Regions from separate parts of the Halobacillus sp. 12SKB genome, predicted to be linked through region 2. Evidence: a T-box and tRNA genes for the amino acid it is inferred to sense, from the RefSeq annotation. Region 2 holds a T-box; the other holds one or more tRNA genes.
The links. The T-box of region 2 lies ahead of alaS (alanine--tRNA ligase). A T-box ahead of a tRNA ligase gene usually reads a tRNA of that ligase, here a tRNA-Ala.

Region 1 (9,373 bases), 1.5 Mb from region 2:
ATGGAGAACATACCGTCCTGACGACAGACCTATAGGGTTCTGGACCATCTGGGTTATTTCATTCAATAAAATAAAGCAAGGAAGCGTTGGCCTCCTTGCTTTATTTAATCCGACTCAAATGAGAAAATTGCCTTGAAAGTTTCCTTCGTATGATACCAGACCCATTCGTAAACCTGGTTCACTTCGGTCAATTCCCCTGAATAGGCCCTGAGATTGTTCCGGTCAAGCTCATCATTTTTTCCTCCCTGTCCGGATGGGTCATTAAGAATGTCCCCATTGATCAGGGTAATGTCCCCATCGACTTTTCCATCAATCCTCAAGTCTCCGTTTCTGACGACTAAATCCCCTTCAACCGTAACCCCTTCCGGTACAATGACGGTATGATCACGTATTTCCAGGTTCTCCTGCTTCGATACTGTTACTTGCTGGTCCTGGTTCCATTCGGTAAAAATACCACCGAACATGAGTATAAAGAAGACGGCAGCAGCTGTAAGCAAAGGGTGCCTCTGGAACTTACGAATATAGTTCTTCCGTTTCTTCTCTTTCGGCAAATTCGCCATCACATTCGCAGTAAAACGAGGCGGCGCAGAAACAGGTGTGGTGTTCTTGATCAGAGTGGTCGTTCTCTTTAACTCATGAAAGTGATGCTGGCAGCTTTGGCAGCTTTGTAAATGATCTCTCAGTCGTCTCTCTTCTTCTTTATTTAATTCACCATCCAGATACTTGTGCATAAGTTCAATGGCTTCTCTCTTGCAATTCATTCCCTCTCAACTCCTTCACACATGTCGAAGCCTCTTACGTAAAGCCTCTCTACCTCGATGGACCCTTGTCTTAACCGTTCCCACTGGAATATCCAGCACCTCCGCAATTTCTTGAAGAGCAAGCTCATCTAAATAACGAAGTACAATGACACTGCGATATTTAGGAGGAAGCGCTAATATTTCTTTGTGGATATAAGACTGTAATTCAAGGCTTTCCACTTCTTCTTCAGGTAGAGCCTGGTCAGCAGCTAATTGCGAATACATGTCTAACCCTTCCGTCCCCTTCACTTCTGCATCCAGATGATAGTCCGGCTTTTTTTTACGGATCCGGTCAATCGACAGATTCGTTGCTATTCTGTACAACCAAGTAGAGAATTTCCGTTTCTCATCAAACGTATGAAGATTCGTGTAGGCTCTGATAAAGGCTTCCTGGGCCAGGTCTTCAGCTTCATACGAGTTCCCAACCATTCGCAGACAAATATGAAAAACTTTATTCTGATAAAAAGAAACAATGTCTTCGAAAGCGGATTGATTGCCCTTCTTCACTTCTTTTATTTTTTGCTTAATCATGGTTTCCATCTTCTAATACCTCCGCTATACGTGCGGTCGTTAACCTTTACGGATGACCTCGCCACAAAGTTTCATAAATTTTATATTTTTTTAGCTAATATAAGTTTAACTTTTTTTAGTATCGGTTATAAAGCTGTAAATGTAAAAAATTTCTTAGGAGGAAATTTAATATGCAGCGAGTGTCCGCTTTGAAGAAAGAAATCGAAGCTTGTCGTATGGAAATGATTCGCTTAGCCAGCCTCCATAAGTTGAGCTCGCCGGAAGTCGTACAAGTGAGTGTGAAATTAGATCACCTGTTAAATGAATACGATGAAGCAACCTATAAAAAACAGCAACCCACCTTGCAAAAAGCGGGTTACTGCTAGGGATCGTTTATTTATTTCAAGCTCTCACCAAATAGAGAACCCATTAAACCTACCGCTACGCTAGCGGTTTTATTTTTTTCATCGAGAATCGGATTTACTTCTACGAATTCCGCGGATGTGATCATCCCTGACTGATGAAGCATTTCCATAGCCAGGTGACTCTCACGGTAGCTTAATCCACCCATTACCGGTGTCCCCACGCCAGGAGCTTCATTAGGATCCAGTCCATCAAGGTCCAGGCTTAAATGAACCCCATCGGTACGATCTTTCAAATAATCCACTGTCTCTTCCATCACTTGCGTCATCCCCATACGATCAACTTCATGCATCGTATAGACTTTTATGCCCTTCTCTTCAATAAGCACTCTTTCTCCTTCATCAAGAGAACGAGCTCCGATAATCACTATATTTTCTGGTTTAATCTTCGGTTCATAATCATGGATACTCGTCAATTTTTCATGACCGATCCCTAAGCTTACAGCTAATGGCATCCCATGAATGTTACCAGAAGGCGAGCTGTCACCTGTGTTTAAATCGCCGTGAGCATCATACCAGATGACACCAAGGTTTTCATAATGTTTCGCAACTCCTGCAAGAGTCCCCATAGCTATACTATGGTCTCCCCCAAGTACAAGTGGGAAACGTTTATTTTCTACGACTTCATCTACCGCTTTTGCCAGACGACGGCTTCCTTCGGCAATTTCATTCAAGTTACGTAAATTATCCTGTTTTTCATCTGTATTATGTTTTGGGCGAGGAATCTCAATGTCCCCTAGATCTTCAATGTTATATTTCAATTGCTCTAGACGTTCAACCATACCTGCATAACGAATAGCACTTGGGCCCATATCCACGCCTCGACGCATCTGTCCAAGGTCCATAGGTACACCGATAACTGAAAGCTGTTTATTCATCAAAGTTCCTCCTTTTTTCTCTACTATAATTGTATCCGTTTTTCCCGTTATGACTCAACTGGACATGTTTGTGCATATATATACGAAAACCAGTATGAAAACGTATGTAATCATGCATGTTTACAAGGTTTCGAATTATTTTACATATTATGGGTTTGTTTATATGGAGAAGTATTTAACTTTTTGTAACCCCTCATTAGATAAGGGTGTCGAACCTCTACATATGACAAACAGACCGGATTGATATAGAGGATGAAACAATAAAAAACCTGACATCAATCATTGATGTCAGGTTTAAAGAGTGGAGCCTAGCGGGATCGAACCGCTGACCTCCTGCGTGCAAAGCAGGCGCTCTCCCAGCTGAGCTAAGGCCCCGTATGGAGCGGGAGACGGGATTCGAACCCGCGACCCCCACCTTGGCAAGGTGGTGTTCTACCACTGAACTACTCCCGCATATAAAATTGAAAGATGAGCCATGAAGGATTCGAACCTTCGACCCTCTGATTAAAAGTCAGATGCTCTACCAGCTGAGCTAATGGCTCGTATGAAACATAATGCTCGTTATTTTATAAGCCGTGTGCTCGTCACGTTGATAGATTTTTCGGTGAAGCATACGCTCCTCGCAAAGCCTACAATGAAGAAATTCCAATGATGCTTACGGCTTCTCTACCAGCTGAGCTAATGGCTCATAATATAATAACATCCAGTATAACATCTTCTTAAGAAATGGCTGGGCCAGCTGGATTCGAACCAGCGCATGACGGTACCAAAAACCGTTGCCTTACCGCTTGGCTATGGCCCAACAGTTACAAAAATAGTATTGACCATCTAAAGATCATTATACAAGATATGTTTATTTTCATAAAAAATAGCTGATCATGAATGTCAGCCGTTATCGTCAATGAAAAAATGGTGGAGGGAGTAGGACTCGAACCTACGAACCCGATGGGAGCGGATTTACAGTCCGCCGCGTTTGGCCAACTTCGCTATCCCTCCACTTTGACTAAATAAGTGGTGCCGGCCAGAGGACTTGAACCCCCAACCTACTGATTACAAATCAGTTGCTCTGCCAGTTGAGCTAGGCCGGCTTATAAATTTAATGGTGGAGGATGCAGGGTTCGAACCTGCGACCCCTTGCTTGTAAGGCAAGTGCTCTCCCAGCTGAGCTAATCCTCCAATAAGTGGTGACCCGTACGGGATTCGAACCCGTGTTACCGCCGTGAAAGGGCGGTGTCTTAACCACTTGACCAACGGGCCATGTGTTTGATAGTTTCTCAGAGCTTCCAGCCGGATTTGAACCGGCGACCCCTTCCTTACCATGGAAGTGCTCTACCACTGAGCTATGGAAGCAAGTGGCTCCAACGGTAGGATTCGAACCTACGACCGATCGGTTAACAGCCGATTGCTCTACCACTGAGCTACGTTGGAATAATGTTCATTCATCAAAAGCATTAATAAGGAAAGAGAATCAATGTGGCGGCGTCCTACTCTCACGGGGGTAAACCCGACTACCATCGGCGCTGAAGAGCTTAACTGCTGTGTTCGGCATGGGAACAGGTGTGACCTCTTCGCCTTCACCACCACATCAATATAAAGTTTGAGGTGAACCCTCAAAACTGGATAAGGAAACATCTTGTTTGAAAAGTAACTGTCATTCACGAATGATTCTAATCAGATAGATAAGTCATCGATCCATTAGTATCCGTCAGCTCCACGTGTCACCACGCTTCCACCTCGGACCTATCAACCTCATCGTCTCTGAGGGATCTTATTTGCTTAAAGCAAAGGGAAATCTCATCTCAAGGGGGGCTTCATGCTTAGATGCTTTCAGCACTTATCCCGACCACACGTAGCTACCCAGCGATGCTCCTGGCGGAACAACTGGTACACCAGCGGTGTGTCCATCCCGGTCCTCTCGTACTAAGGACAGCTCCTTTCAAATTTCCAACGCCCACGACGGATAGGGACCGAACTGTCTCACGACGTTCTGAACCCAGCTCGCGTACCGCTTTAATGGGCGAACAGCCCAACCCTTGGGACCGACTACAGCCCCAGGATGCGATGAGCCGACATCGAGGTGCCAAACCTCCCCGTCGATGTGGACTCTTGGGGGAGATAAGCCTGTTATCCCCGGGGTAGCTTTTATCCGTTGAGCGACGGCCCTTCCATGCGGAACCGCCGGATCACTAAGCCCGACTTTCGTCCCTGCTCGACTTGTAGGTCTCGCAGTCAAGCTCCCTTGTGCCTTTACACTCTGCGAATGATTTCCAACCATTCTGAGGGAACCTTTGGGCGCCTCCGTTACCTTTTGGGAGGCGACCGCCCCAGTCAAACTGCCCACCTGACACTGTCTCCGGACCGGATCACGGTCCTGGGTTAGAATGTCCGTACAGCCAGGGTAGTATCCCACCAGCGCCTCCACCGAAGCTAGCGCTCCGGCTTCCAAGGCTCCTACCTATCCTGTACAAGCTATACCAACATTCAATATCAGGCTACAGTAAAGCTCCACGGGGTCTTTCCGTCCTGTCGCGGGTAATGTGCATCTTCACACATAGTATAATTTCACCGGGTCTCTCGTTGAGACAGTGCCCAAGTCGTTGCACCTTTCGTGCGGGTCGGAACTTACCCGACAAGGAATTTCGCTACCTTAGGACCGTTATAGTTACGGCCGCCGTTTACTGGGGCTTCGGTTCAACGCTTCGCATAAGCTAACGCATCCCCTTAACCTTCCAGCACCGGGCAGGTGTCAGCCCCTATACTTCGCCTTACGGCTTCGCAGAGACCTGTGTTTTTGGTAAACAGTCGCTTGGGCCTTTTCACTGCGGCTCCTCGGCAGAGGAGCACCCCTTCTCCCGAAGTTACGGGGTCATTTTGCCGAGTTCCTTAACGAGAGTTCTCCCGCTCACCTTAGGATCCTCTCCTCGCCTACCTGTGTCGGTTTGCGGTACGGGCACCTCTTTCCTCACTAGAGGATTTTCTTGGCAGTGTGAACTCAGGAGCTTCGGTACTTTATTTCCCTCCCCATCACAGCTTGACGTTGCCGGACGGATTTGCCTATCCGACCGTCTCACTGCTTGGACGCGCACATCCAGTGGCGCGCTCTCCTTATCCTCCTGCGTCCCCCCGTCGTTCAAACGGAAAGGAGGTGGTACAGGAATATCAACCTGTTGTCCATCGCCTACGCCTTTCGGCCTCGGCTTAGGTCCCGACTAACCCTGAGAGGACGAGCCTTCCTCAGGAAACCTTAGGCATTCGGTGAAAGAGATTCTCACTCTTTTTTCGCTACTCATACCGGCATTCTCACTTCTAAGCGCTCCACCAGTCCTTACGGTCTGACTTCACGGCCCTTAGAACGCTCTCCTACCACTGATCATAAGATCAATCCGCAGCTTCGGTGGTGTGTTTAGCCCCGGTACATTTTCGGCGCAGAGTCACTCGACCAGTGAGCTATTACGCACTCTTTGAATGATGGCTGCTTCTAAGCCAACATCCTGGTTGTCTAAGCAACTCCACATCCTTTTCCACTTAACACACACTTTGGGACCTTAGCTGGCGGTCTGGGCTGTTTCCCTCTCGACCATGAACCTTATCACCCACGGTCTGACTCCCAGAACAAAGTCTATGGCATTCGGAGTTTGACTGAATTCGGTAACCCGATAGGGGCCCCTCGTCCAATCAGTGCTCTACCTCCATGACTTTCTATTCTGAGGCTAGCCCTAAAGCTATTTCGGAGAGAACCAGCTATCTCCGTGTTCGATTGGCATTTCACCCCTACCCACACCTCATCCCCGCAATTTTCAACTTGCGTGGGTTCGGGCCTCCAGTCAGTGTTACCTGACCTTCACCCTGGACATGGGTAGATCACACGGTTTCGGGTCTACGACCGCATACTCACTCGCCCTATTCAGACTCGCTTTCGCTGCGGCTCCGCTTCTGCTGCTTAACCTCGCATACGGTCGTAACTCGCCGGTTCATTCTACAAAAGGCACGCCGTCACCCATTAACGGGCTCCGACTACTTGTAGGCACACGGTTTCAGGTTCTCTTTCACTCCCCTTCCGGGGTGCTTTTCACCTTTCCCTCACGGTACTGGTTCACTATCGGTCACTAGGGAGTATTTAGCCTTGGGAGATGGTCCTCCCGGATTCCGACGGAATTCCTCGTGTTCCGCCGTACTCAGGATCCACTCCGGAGAGAGAAAGATTTCGACTACAGGGCTGTTACCTGCTCTGGCTGACCTTTCCAGATCGATTCGCCTATCTTCCTCTTTGGTAACTCCAATGGAGTGTCCTACAACCCCAGAAAGCAAGCTTTCTGGTTTGGGCTGATTCCGTTTCGCTCGCCGCTACTTGGGAAATCGCGTTTGCTTTCTCTTCCTCCGGGTACTTAGATGTTTCAGTTCCCCGGGTGTGCCTGCCTATACCTATGTATTCAGTATAGGATACTGTTCCATTACGAACAGTGGGTTTCCCCATTCGGAAATCTCCGGGTCAAAGCCTACTTACGGCTCGCCGGAGCATATCGGTGTTAGTCCCGTCCTTCATCGGCTCCTAGTACCAAGGCATCCACCGTGCGCCCTTATTCACTTAACTATCTTCGTGAAAAGACGTTTACAATTTCAATTAGATGTCTTGTCATCATTTGCCTCATCGTTAGATGAAACAATGATTCCTTATCCAGTTTTCAAGGTTCACGCCCTTATTCAGGGTTGAATATAAAACACAAAATAGATTCTTGTGTTTAGGTGTAACATTTAAATGGTGGAGCCTAGCGGGGTCGAACCCCCGCCCCCCTTCCGTCAAAGGGGGGCCCCCCCCCCCCGGGCCAGGCCCCTTTTTTTTTTGGTGGGCGTGTGGGGGTTTGCACCCCCCCCCCCCCCCTTTTCCGGGGCGCCCTCTCCCCCCCTCCGCCCCCCCCCCCCCCAATTGAAGGAAGATCATATATTCATAGTTTGATCTCTCAAAACTGAACAACCAACACAGTACGTTTCCGTAATATCCTTAGAAAGGAGGTGATCCAGCCGCACCTTCCGATACGGCTACCTTGTTACGACTTCACCCCAATCATTGGCCCCACCTTCGGCGGCTGGCTCCAAAAAGGTTACCTCACCGACTTCGGGTGTTGCCAACTCTCGTGGTGTGACGGGCGGTGTGTACAAGGCCCGGGAACGTATTCACCGCGGCATGCTGATCCGCGATTACTAGCGATTCCGGCTTCATGCAGGCGAGTTGCAGCCTGCAATCCGAACTGAGAATGGTTTTATGGGATTTGCTACACCTCGCGGCTTCGCTGCCCTTTGTACCATCCATTGTAGCACGTGTGTAGCCCAGGTCATAAGGGGCATGATGATTTGACGTCATCCCCGCCTTCCTCCGGTTTGTCACCGGCAGTCACCTTAGAGTGCCCAACTGAATGCTGGCAACTAAGATTAGGGGTTGCGCTCGTTGCGGGACTTAACCCAACATCTCACGACACGAGCTGACGACAACCATGCACCACCTGTCACTTGGTCCCCGAAGGGAAAGTCCTATCTCTAGGATTGTCCAAGGATGTCAAGACCTGGTAAGGTTCTTCGCGTTGCTTCGAATTAAACCACATGCTCCACCGCTTGTGCGGGCCCCCGTCAATTCCTTTGAGTTTCAGCCTTGCGGCCGTACTCCCCAGGCGGAGTGCTTAATGCGTTAACTTCAGCACTAAGGGGTGGAAGCCCCCTAACACCTAGCACTCATCGTTTACGGCGTGGACTACCAGGGTATCTAATCCTGTTTGCTACCCACGCTTTCGCACCTCAGCGTCAGAAACAGACCAGAGAGTCGCCTTCGCCACTGGTGTTCCTCCACATATCTACGCATTTCACCGCTACACGTGGAATTCCACTCTCCTCTTCTGTCCTCAAGTTCCCCAGTTTCCAATGACCCTCCACGGTTGAGCCGTGGGCTTTCACATCAGACTTAAGGAACCGCCTGCGCGCGCTTTACGCCCAATAATTCCGGACAACGCTTGCCCCCTACGTATTACCGCGGCTGCTGGCACGTAGTTAGCCGGGGCTTCCTCGTTAGGTACCGTCAAGGTACCGCCCTGTTCGAACGGTACTTGTTCTTCCCTAACAACAGAACTTTACGATCCGAAGACCTTCATCGTTCACGCGGCGTTGCTCCGTCAGACTTTCGTCCATTGCGGAAGATTCCCTACTGCTGCCTCCCGTAGGAGTCTGGGCCGTGTCTCAGTCCCAGTGTGGCCGATCACCCTCTCAGGTCGGCTACGCATCGTCGCCTTGGTGAGCCGTTACCTCACCAACTAGCTAATGCGCCGCGGGCCCATCTGTAAGTGATAGCGAGAAGCCATCTTTCAACTCTCCTTCATGCGAAAGAAAGTATTACCCGGCATTAGCCCCGGTTTCCCGGGGTTATTCCGATCTTACAGGCAGGTTGCCCACGTGTTACTCACCCGTCCGCCGCTCGTTCCACGAGCTTCACCCCGAAGGGATCCACTCGCTTCCCGCGCTCGACTTGCATGTATTAGGCACGCCGCCAGCGTTCGTCCTGAGCCAGGATCAAACTCTCCATAAAAGTTAAGTTTGACTTGCTCATTTGCACACCGAATGTGCTTTGTTTCAAATTTCTTCTATAAAGAAGAAATGTTTTGACGTACTGGTTGGTTCGTTCAGTTTTCAAAGATCAAATGTTTTGCGTGCCGCTTTGTCAGCGACTTAATTAGTTTATCACTTTCGGTTGTTTGTGTCAACAACTTTTTTGTGATGTTTT
Region 2 (9,373 bases):
GAAAGGAGAATTTTGAGAATGGATAAACTAAAGCAAGGAATTGAACAGATGCAAAACCATAATTATGAGGAGGCAGCGAAGCTGTTTACGGAGGCCATTGATGAGAATCCAAAAGAGCCTGTTGGGTATATCAACTTCGGTAATTTGCTCACACATATGAATGACCATGAAAGAGCAGAGCGCTTCTTTCACCGTGCCATCGAATTGGATGAGACGGCTGCCACCGCCTACTATGGTCTGGGGAATGTATTCTATGAGCAGGAGAAGTACACGAAAGCGCAGGAACAGTTCATCCAGGCGATTCAGCACGGGCTGGATGAAGCGGATGTCCACTTCATGTTAGGGATGACATTCATTCATCAAGAATACGTAAAGCTTGCTCTGCCTTATCTTCTTAGAGCATCAGAACTCGCCCCGGAAGACGTTGATGTCCAATTCCAATATGGACTGTGCCTGGCTCAAAATGGACAGATTGATCAGGCTGAACAAGTGATGAACCATGTGCTACAATTAGAAGAACAACACAGTGATGCGCATTATAACCTTGGGGTTGTTGCTCTTCATCACGAGAATGCCGAGAAAGCTTTGGACCATTTTTCTAAAGCTTTGGAAATAAATCCTGAGCATATGCTGGCAGCTCATGCTAAGGGACAAGTTGAACAAGCGTTAAACGAGTAGAGGAGTTCGATGGTCATGACTCAACAATCGCTCTTTCAAGATTCTAATGAAGAACGTCCGTATGTCAAAGGGGAATTGAGTCGGATGATCTTTCATAATGAATCCGAGCATTTTTCGATCGCTTCCATTCATGTGAAGGAAACAAATGAAGCTTTCGAAGAAAAGTCCCTTGTGATCAAAGGGCATTTTTCTCCTTTGGAAGAAGGCGAAACGTATATGTTTTATGGAGAATTCAAAAACCATAAGAAATTCGGGCTGCAATATGAGGTAGACATGTACAATCGTGTCCTCCCTGAAACGAAAGATGGAATCGTCCTTTACTTGTCCAGCGATCTTTTTCACGGCATCGGAAAAAAAACGGCCGAACGAATCGTAGATGAGTTAGGAGAACAAGCGATATCAAGGATACTTGAAAACCGTGATGTGCTGGACAGTGTTCCCAAGCTCCCTAAAGAAAAAGCGGATCAACTATATGAATCCTTAAAAGAGCATCAAGGGTTCGAGCACGTCATGATTCATTTGTCCCAATATGGATTTGGTTTGAAGCTTGCTCAAAAAATTTATGAAGCCTTTAAGGATCAAACGATGGCCATCATTGAAGAGGACCCTTACCAGCTCGTCTTCCATGTGGATGGCTTCGGCTTTCATCGCGCGGATGAAATGGCGAAGATGCAGAACCTTTCCCATGATCATCCCACAAGGATTCGGGCGGCATGTTTATATATGATGCAAAAAAGTATGAGTGCGGGCCATGTCTATTTACCGACAGAAGAGTGTCTCGTCCAGGTTGAACAGCTTTTGAATCAGGGCTCCGAGCCAGCCATTACTTTCGAACAGCTATCTGAGCAAATGATCCACCTTGGCGAGGAACGTTTTGTGTATATTGAAGAGGAACGGATCTACCTTCCGACACTATATTTTGCTGAAAATGGCTTTTGCAGTCATGTGGATCGCATTCAGGAAAAAGAGGTTGATGCAGCTCATACGCAGGCAGATTTGATGAAAATCATCGGGGACCTGGAAGAAGAGGAAGCGATGAGCTATGGGGAAGATCAGTTCAACGCCATTGAAAAAGCTCTTCATTCCAAGTTAATGATTTTAACTGGTGGACCGGGGACGGGGAAAACGACAGTTATTAAAGGAATCATCCATACGTATGCAGAATTGAACGATCTTTCTATCGATCCCGGAGATTATGATAGTGACAAGCCATTTCCATTTGTTCTTGCAGCACCGACAGGGAGAGCGGCAAAAAGGATGACAGAATCGACAGGACTTCCGGCAAGTACCATCCACCGTTTGCTTGGGTGGGATGGGCATGACTCCTTTGAACGCAATCAGAACAACCCACTGGAAGGGAGTGTCTTGATCATCGATGAGTTTTCGATGGTCGATATTTGGCTTGCAAATCAGTTGTTCCGTGCCATTCCTGATGATATGCAAGTTTTACTGGTTGGAGACGAAGACCAACTGCCTTCGGTAGGGCCCGGGCAAGTGCTTGCTGACCTCCTGGCTTCTAACACGCTTCCTTCTGTGAAGTTGACAGAAGTCTATCGTCAAAAGGAAGGTTCGAAAATCATCCAGCTGGCTCATGAAATAAAAAAGGATGCTTGTACTTATGCCTCCCTTGAAAAGGATCATGATTTTAACTTTATCCCAGCAAGAGAACACCAGTTAAGTGATCTCGTGACAAACATTGTTCAAAAAGCGTTGGACAAAGGGAATGAATTGAAAGATATTCAAGTACTGGCCCCGATGTACCGTACTGACGTGGGGATTCATAAGTTAAATGAAAGCATCCAGCAGACGGTCAATCCGAAAAGTAAACAAAAACGCGATTTGAGGCACTTCGATGTTACCTATCGAAAAGGGGATAAGGTCATCCAATTGGTAAATCAGCCTGAAGATGGTGTTTACAATGGAGATATCGGTGAGATTGTAGCGATTTTCCGAGCGGAAGAAAACGTCGATGGCGTCGAGCAGGTGGTCGTCGATTTTGAAGGAAAAGAAGTGGTCTATCCGAAAAAAGACTTGAACAGTATTATGCACGCCTACTGCACATCCATCCATAAATCTCAAGGTAGTGAGTTTTCCATCGTTATCCTGCCAATCGTAAGAAGTTACCGTAGAATGTTAAGAAAGAATCTAATCTATACGGCTATTACAAGATCCAAACAGTCTCTCATCATTTGCGGCGACCCTGCCGCTTTTCTTGACGGTGTGGGAACGACCGATACAAATACGAGATATACCAGGTTGAAAGAGAAACTCCAGGAAGAATCAGCTCCTGAAGTGGACACAGAAGAAGAGGAAGAGCAGTTGTCACCATATGATTTCATGTAGGAGGGAACGTTTTGGCTCATTCTATTGGGTTGTCTGGAAGTACCATCTTGTCCCATCATGACCGTCTTCCAGAGCTGTTTGATAAAGGATTGCCTCATGTGGAAATAGGAGAGTTTGGGGACAGAGATTCCTACCTCTCCTTTTTGAGTTTAGCGAGAGAGAACAACGTGAGTTTTGGTATTCACGTTCCTCACTTCAGAGAAAACAGCAAGTATGACCTTTTAGAAAAAGTGAAAATGGAACCGTCCCATGCGAGGGAATTGTTTGTAAAGGAAGTGCAGGAAGCGGCTCGATCAGGGGCTTCTTATGTCCTTGTCCATTTTCCTTACTTCAAAGGTGAGGCGGTGTTTTCGCACGATAAGATGGAGGAAGGGTTGCAGTTTTTACATCACTTACAGGAATCGTATGAAATTCCGATTGTGTGTGAACCAAAGCTCGGCCAAAATAAATCACCTGCAGGCATTCAGTACTTGTATGATTTTCCTATGAAACTCTGGGAAAAATACGGTCTGAGTATTTGCATCGATATCGGAGATTATAGGATTGCGGTGGAAGACAAGTGGAGAGAGTACATCGAACCGCTTGTTCCATTTACAAAAGTCGTACATATGCATAACGTCCGGTTCACTGATGAAGGATATATTTGGACACCCATTCACCCGGATTTTGAAAAACAAGGCACGGCCTTTGATATGGCGCCTTGTATAGAGCTTCTGGCTAAGGGCAGGGACAAATATTTCATACTTGAGCACACCCCGCATACAAATCCTTCTGGAAAAGATGTCGATGAAGGGATTGAGTGGATTACCCAACAACTCAAGTAATGTATGAATCTCATGATCGTGGACATACTATTTGGTAAAAAAAGGAGTATGTCCGATGAGATGTCCGAACTGCAATAATAAGAACCTTGGGAAAATCGGTAACGAACAATACTATTGTTGGAATTGTTGCCTGGAACTAACGATTGAAGATGGGAAAATGAATATCAACCAAATTGAGGAAGACGGCAGTTTAAGTTCTTTGAATGATATCTTTTATCAGCAGGGATCTTGATGATTCATGAGTGATCGCTCCTCTAAATGGTTGCGGAGATTCACCATCTTTTTCATTATCTTACTTTCTCTCTTATTGCTAGCCTGGTTGTTTCCGTATTATGACGGTGTCATCATCGTCATGGGTAAAGTACTCCTGCCGTTTTTGCTCGCTCTCGTTTTGTCCCTTTTGCTGCATCCACTCGTCCACGCGATGGAGGATCTTGGTCTATCCCGTACGGTCAGCATACTTGTGATTTTTGTGCTGTTCTTTTCGTTAACGGCCTTCGGACTGTATAAAGGGATTCCACGTTTACTGGATCAATTGAAGCTTCTGAATGAGCATTTGCCTTATTTGGTTGAGTCCTATCAAAATTGGACAAAGCAGCTTTATGCTCAAACAGAAAAGCTTCCGGATGGTCTGCATCATGAAGTGGATGCGCGTTTTGCAAGCTTTGAAGAATGGATGAGCGGAAGAGTGCTAGCCTTACTAGCTGGTCTTAGCGGGATTTTTAACATGATTGTTCTTCTGGCTGTTGTCCCTGTTATGACTTTTTATTTTCTTAAGGACTATAAGAGCATAGGAAAAACCCTGGTTTTTCTACTCCCTTCTAAATGGCATGAGGAGTCCAGACGGTTGGTTAGAGAGTTAAATCATTCTCTGGGAGGCTACATTCGAGGGCAGCTATTGATCAGTTTATTTGTTGGTGTATTAGCCACCGCGGGTTTTTGGTTGATTGATCTTCCATACCCTTTGGTATTAGGTTTAATTGCCGGATTGACCAACATCATTCCCTATTTCGGTCCTCTTCTTGGAGCGGGGCCTGCCGTCATTGTTGCGCTTACTGTCAGTGTGAATACACTCCTTTTTACATTAGCTGTTATCCTGGTCATTCAATTGGTCGAAGGAAATCTTCTTTCCCCGTATATCATGGGCAAGAGCATCCATATCCACCCCTTGTTCATCATCCTGGCTTTACTAGTGGGCGGAGAAGTGGCCGGGATCCCCGGACTGATTTTGGCCGTTCCTGTATTGACTTGTTTGAAAGTAGTGGCGTCTGAGATCCGTACAGGAAGGTTAAATATTGACAGATGAACAACAGTTATCTATAATTACGCTTAGCAAAGACTCTAAGGACGATAGAACACGATGAAGGAAAAAAGTAGGCGATTTGTTCATGAGCAGAGAGGTGCGTTCCAGGCTGAAAAACGCACTGCATGGAGGTTGTCGAAAGCTATTCCGGAGTGCGGTTAATTCCCGCCGGGTTCATGCCCCGTTACAGGCATTCAAGCTGATAGACGTGTATGGTCTATAACCAGGGTGGTACCGCGGAAACAAAACCCCGTCCCTGCCGATACTAAAGGCAGGGACGGGGTTTTTTTGTTCCTTCGTCGTCCGGAACTGTCTCTATACTAGCGATGAAACTGAGGAGGTTATTGAAAATGAAATCATTAACATCAGCGGAAGTCCGTCAAATGTTTCTTGACTTCTTTAAAGAGAAGGGACACAGCGTAGAACCTAGTGCGTCACTTGTCCCCCACGAAGACCCTACACTTCTATGGATTAATAGTGGTGTGGCAACATTGAAAAAATATTTCGATGGTCGAGTCATTCCTGAAAACCCGCGTATCGTTAATGCACAAAAATCGATCCGTACGAATGATATTGAAAATGTAGGCTTCACGGCCAGACACCACACCTTCTTTGAAATGCTCGGTAATTTCTCTATTGGAGATTACTTTAAGGAAGAAGCCATGGAATGGGCCTGGGAATTCCTTACCAGTGAACAGTGGATTGGGTTTGACCAAGAAAGGCTATCTGTTACTGTACACCCGGAAGATGATGAAGCTTACCAAATTTGGAAAGACAAGATTGGACTCGATGAAGAGCGCATCATCCGCATCGAAGAAAATTTCTGGGATATCGGAGAAGGACCTAGTGGCCCTAATACAGAGATCTTTTATGACCGTGGAGAAAAATACGGAAATGATGAAAATGATCCAGAACTTTACCCTGGTGGAGAAAATGAACGCTATTTGGAAATTTGGAATCTTGTTTTCTCCCAGTTCAACCACAACCCTGATGATACTTATACACCACTTCCTAAGAAAAACATTGATACTGGAATGGGTCTTGAGCGTATTGTTTGTGTTATTCAGGAAACGGAAACGAATTTTGAAACAGATCTATTCCTTCCAATCATTGAAGCAACAGAAAAAATGGCAGACAAAAACTATGGAGACAGCTTCGATACGGATGCTTCCTTCAAAGTGATTGCAGACCATATGAGAACCGTGACATTCGCTGTCAGTGATGGAGCTCTGCCTTCGAATGAAGGACGCGGTTACGTGTTGCGTCGCCTGCTGCGAAGAGCTGTACGGTTTGCAAAGCAGATCGGGATCGACAAACCGTTCATGTATAAACTAGTTCCTGAAGTCTCTAAAATCATGGTCGACTTTTACCCGGAAGTGAAGGAAAAAGAAACCTTTATTCAAAACGTCATTCAAACAGAAGAAGCGCGTTTCCATGAAACATTGAATGATGGGCTTCAAATTCTTTCCACCATCATCAAACAGGAGACAGAAAAAGGAAGCAACGTGTTCCCTGGAACAGAGGTCTTCCGTTTATATGATACGTATGGCTTCCCGAAAGAGCTGACAGAAGAGTATGTAGCAGAAGCTGGCTTCACTATTGATGAAGAAGGTTTCCAAAACGAAATGCAAAAACAGCGGGAGCGCGCACGGAGTGCTCGTCAAAAGACCGATTCCATGCAAGTCCAGGATGGAGTTCTTGGTGACGTTCACGTCGAAAGTGAATTCATCGGCTATGACACCCTTCAAGTCGAAACGGAAATTGTAGAATTGATTAAAGGTAAAGAGTTCAGTGGATATGCTGAAGAGGGCGACACCGTTTACCTTTTCCTATCCCAAACTCCTTTCTACGCGGAGAGTGGTGGCCAGATCGCCGATCGCGGTTTCCTGAGAACCGAATCTGCGGTAGTCGAAGTTACCAATGTCCAAAAAGCGCCTAATGGTCAGCATATGCATGAAGCGGTCGTTAAACAAGGTTCTATAGAAAAAGGAGCCACAGTCAAAGCAGAAGTGGATCAAAGTGGACGTTCCTTTATTGTTAAAAACCATACAGCGACACACCTTCTGCATCAAGCATTGAAAGATGTGCTCGGCGAGCATGTTAATCAGGCTGGTTCCCTTGTAGCTCCTGATCGCCTGCGCTTTGATTTTTCACATTTCGGTTCTGTAACGAACGAAGAAATGGAGAAAATTGAAGCCATCGTTAATGAAAAAGTATGGCAGTCTATTCCGGTCTCCATTGAGCTCAATTCCATTGAAGAAGCTAAAGCTAAAGGCGCGATGGCCTTGTTCGGTGAGAAATATGGCGACACAGTCAGAGTCGTTCAGGTTGGCGATTACAGCCTTGAGCTTTGCGGTGGTTGTCATGTCATGAACACAGCTGAAATTGGCTTGTTCAAGATTATTTCAGAATCCGGAATTGGTGCAGGCACTCGAAGAATTGAGGCTGTCACAGCTAAGGATGCCTATTTGTATATGAATGGCAAAGAAGCGTTGCTGAAAAAAGCCGGACAACAGTTGAAAACGAAGCCTGAGCAGGTGCCGGAACGAATTGAAGTCCTTCATAAAGAAATGAAAGACCTTCAAAAAGAAAATGAATCGCTAAGTGCGAAACTATCGAACATGGAAGCCTCCAATATCCTGGATGAAGTGGAGGAAATTAACGGTGTGAAGGTTCTTGCGAAGCAAGTGGATGTGAAAGATATGAACGCTCTCAGAACCATGGTTGATGATCTGAAACAGAAACTTGACTCCGGAATGATCCTTCTAGCCGCTCCGAATGGAGATAAAGTTCAATTGATTGCAGGAGTATCGAAGGACTTAGTAGAAAAAGGATATCATGCAGGTCAATTGATTAAAGAAGCAGCTACCCGATGTGGCGGCGGCGGTGGAGGCCGTCCAGACATGGCCCAAGCAGGTGGTAAAGACGCTTCTAAAATTCCAGAAGCACTGCAATATGCCAAGGAATATGCAAGTCAAAACGCCTAGTTTTTCCTATAGAAGAATTAGGTATATAATAGAGTAAATACTACAAAGTGCGAGGTGACTGTAATGAGTTCAATGGATAAAACGATGAGGTTCAACTTCTCTGAAGAACCGTTTGATCAAGATGTCCAATCCGTACTACTATCTGTTTACGGAGCATTACAAGAGAAAGGGTACAATCCGATCAACCAGATTGTCGGATATTTGCTTTCAGGCGACCCTGCATACATTCCTCGTCATCAGGATGCCAGAAACTTGATCCGCAAAATTGAGCGTGATGAGTTGATTGAAGAGCTGGTTAAATCTTACATCAAAGAGAATAAAGAGGGCATTGAATGAAAAAAATAGGATTGGATGTGGGCGAAAAAACGATTGGCATCGCCATATCGGATGCTTTGGGCTGGACGGCCCAGGGCCTCACCACACTCCGTTGGGACGAGCAGGACTATAATACGGCTAAAGAGCCGCTAAGAGAAGTCATACGTGACCATGACGTGACGGAAGCAGTCGTAGGGTTTCCGAAGAATATGAATGGTACGGTCGGCCCCCGCGGAGAAGCGAGCCAGACTTTCGCCTCATGGCTAGAAGAAGAATTTCATCTCAAAACACACCTTTGGGATGAACGTTTAACAACAATGGCAGCCGAACGAGTGCTGCTGGATGCAGATGTCAGCAGGAAAAAACGGAAAAAAGTCATTGATAAAATGGCTGCTGTCATGATTTTACAGAGTTATTTGGATTCGAAACAATAAGGAGGACGTTTGATATGGCATTAGAAAAAGAAGAACGCATCATCATTCCTGATGAAAATGGGGAAGAGCATTTATTTGAGGTCTTGTTCACCTTTGATGTTGAACAAACAGGACATTCTTATATTGCAGTAGTCCCTGCTGAACAAAAGGATGGGGAAGAAGTAGAAGTCTTTGCCTTCCGTTATGAAGAGAAAGGGAACGAAGAGGATGACCTTGCGTTATTCCAGATCGAATCCGACGATGAATGGGAAATGGTTGAGGAAATGTTGAACACGTTGACAGATGAAGATCTAACGTAATTTCTACCGCCTGCAGTGATCAGCTGCAGGCTTTTCTTATGCTATGAGATGAATACTCTTCCTTTCCACTCTAATTCCATGTAATAGAACGGAAAGAGTCTCTTCCCCTTGTAGAAAATTAAGGGAATATGTAGAAAGATTCTTTTACTTTATAGTATAATGAACCGGATGGAAGGGGGAAGTCCGTTGT

Region 1: it encodes a tRNA-Ala, which carries the amino acid that the T-box ahead of alaS (alanine--tRNA ligase) is inferred to sense. The anticodon was not compared.

What each region holds. Positions count from the first base shown of each region.
Region 1 is NZ_JBRFWR010000001.1:900,907-910,279, forward strand. It holds gene ACQ4XT_RS04425 (zf-HC2 domain-containing protein) at 105-761, opposite strand; gene sigW (RNA polymerase sigma factor SigW) at 777-1,340, opposite strand; gene ACQ4XT_RS04435 (aspartyl-phosphate phosphatase Spo0E family protein) at 1,502-1,696, shown strand; gene rocF (arginase) at 1,708-2,610, opposite strand; tRNA gene ACQ4XT_RS04445 (tRNA-Ala) at 2,913-2,985, opposite strand; tRNA gene ACQ4XT_RS04450 (tRNA-Gly) at 2,989-3,063, opposite strand; tRNA gene ACQ4XT_RS04455 (tRNA-Lys) at 3,080-3,152, opposite strand; tRNA gene ACQ4XT_RS04460 (tRNA-Gln) at 3,338-3,412, opposite strand; tRNA gene ACQ4XT_RS04465 (tRNA-Tyr) at 3,521-3,606, opposite strand; tRNA gene ACQ4XT_RS04470 (tRNA-Thr) at 3,623-3,698, opposite strand; tRNA gene ACQ4XT_RS04475 (tRNA-Val) at 3,711-3,786, opposite strand; tRNA gene ACQ4XT_RS04480 (tRNA-Glu) at 3,793-3,867, opposite strand; tRNA gene ACQ4XT_RS04485 (tRNA-Thr) at 3,889-3,960, opposite strand; tRNA gene ACQ4XT_RS04490 (tRNA-Asn) at 3,964-4,038, opposite strand; rRNA gene rrf (5S ribosomal RNA) at 4,082-4,195, opposite strand; rRNA gene ACQ4XT_RS04500 (23S ribosomal RNA) at 4,286-7,201, opposite strand; rRNA gene ACQ4XT_RS04505 (16S ribosomal RNA) at 7,614-9,178, opposite strand.
Region 2 is NZ_JBRFWR010000001.1:2,420,504-2,429,876, forward strand. It holds gene ACQ4XT_RS11675 (tetratricopeptide repeat protein) at 19-678, shown strand; gene recD2 (SF1B family DNA helicase RecD2) at 694-3,021, shown strand; gene ACQ4XT_RS11685 (TIM barrel protein) at 3,033-3,845, shown strand; gene ACQ4XT_RS11690 (YrzR-like zinc ribbon domain) at 3,901-4,077, shown strand; gene ACQ4XT_RS11695 (AI-2E family transporter) at 4,084-5,151, shown strand; T-box leader at 5,197-5,409, shown strand; gene alaS (alanine--tRNA ligase) at 5,499-8,135, shown strand; gene ACQ4XT_RS11705 (IreB family regulatory phosphoprotein) at 8,199-8,471, shown strand; gene ruvX (Holliday junction resolvase RuvX) at 8,468-8,884, shown strand; gene ACQ4XT_RS11715 (DUF1292 domain-containing protein) at 8,899-9,183, shown strand; gene mltG (endolytic transglycosylase MltG) at 9,370-9,373, shown strand, end outside.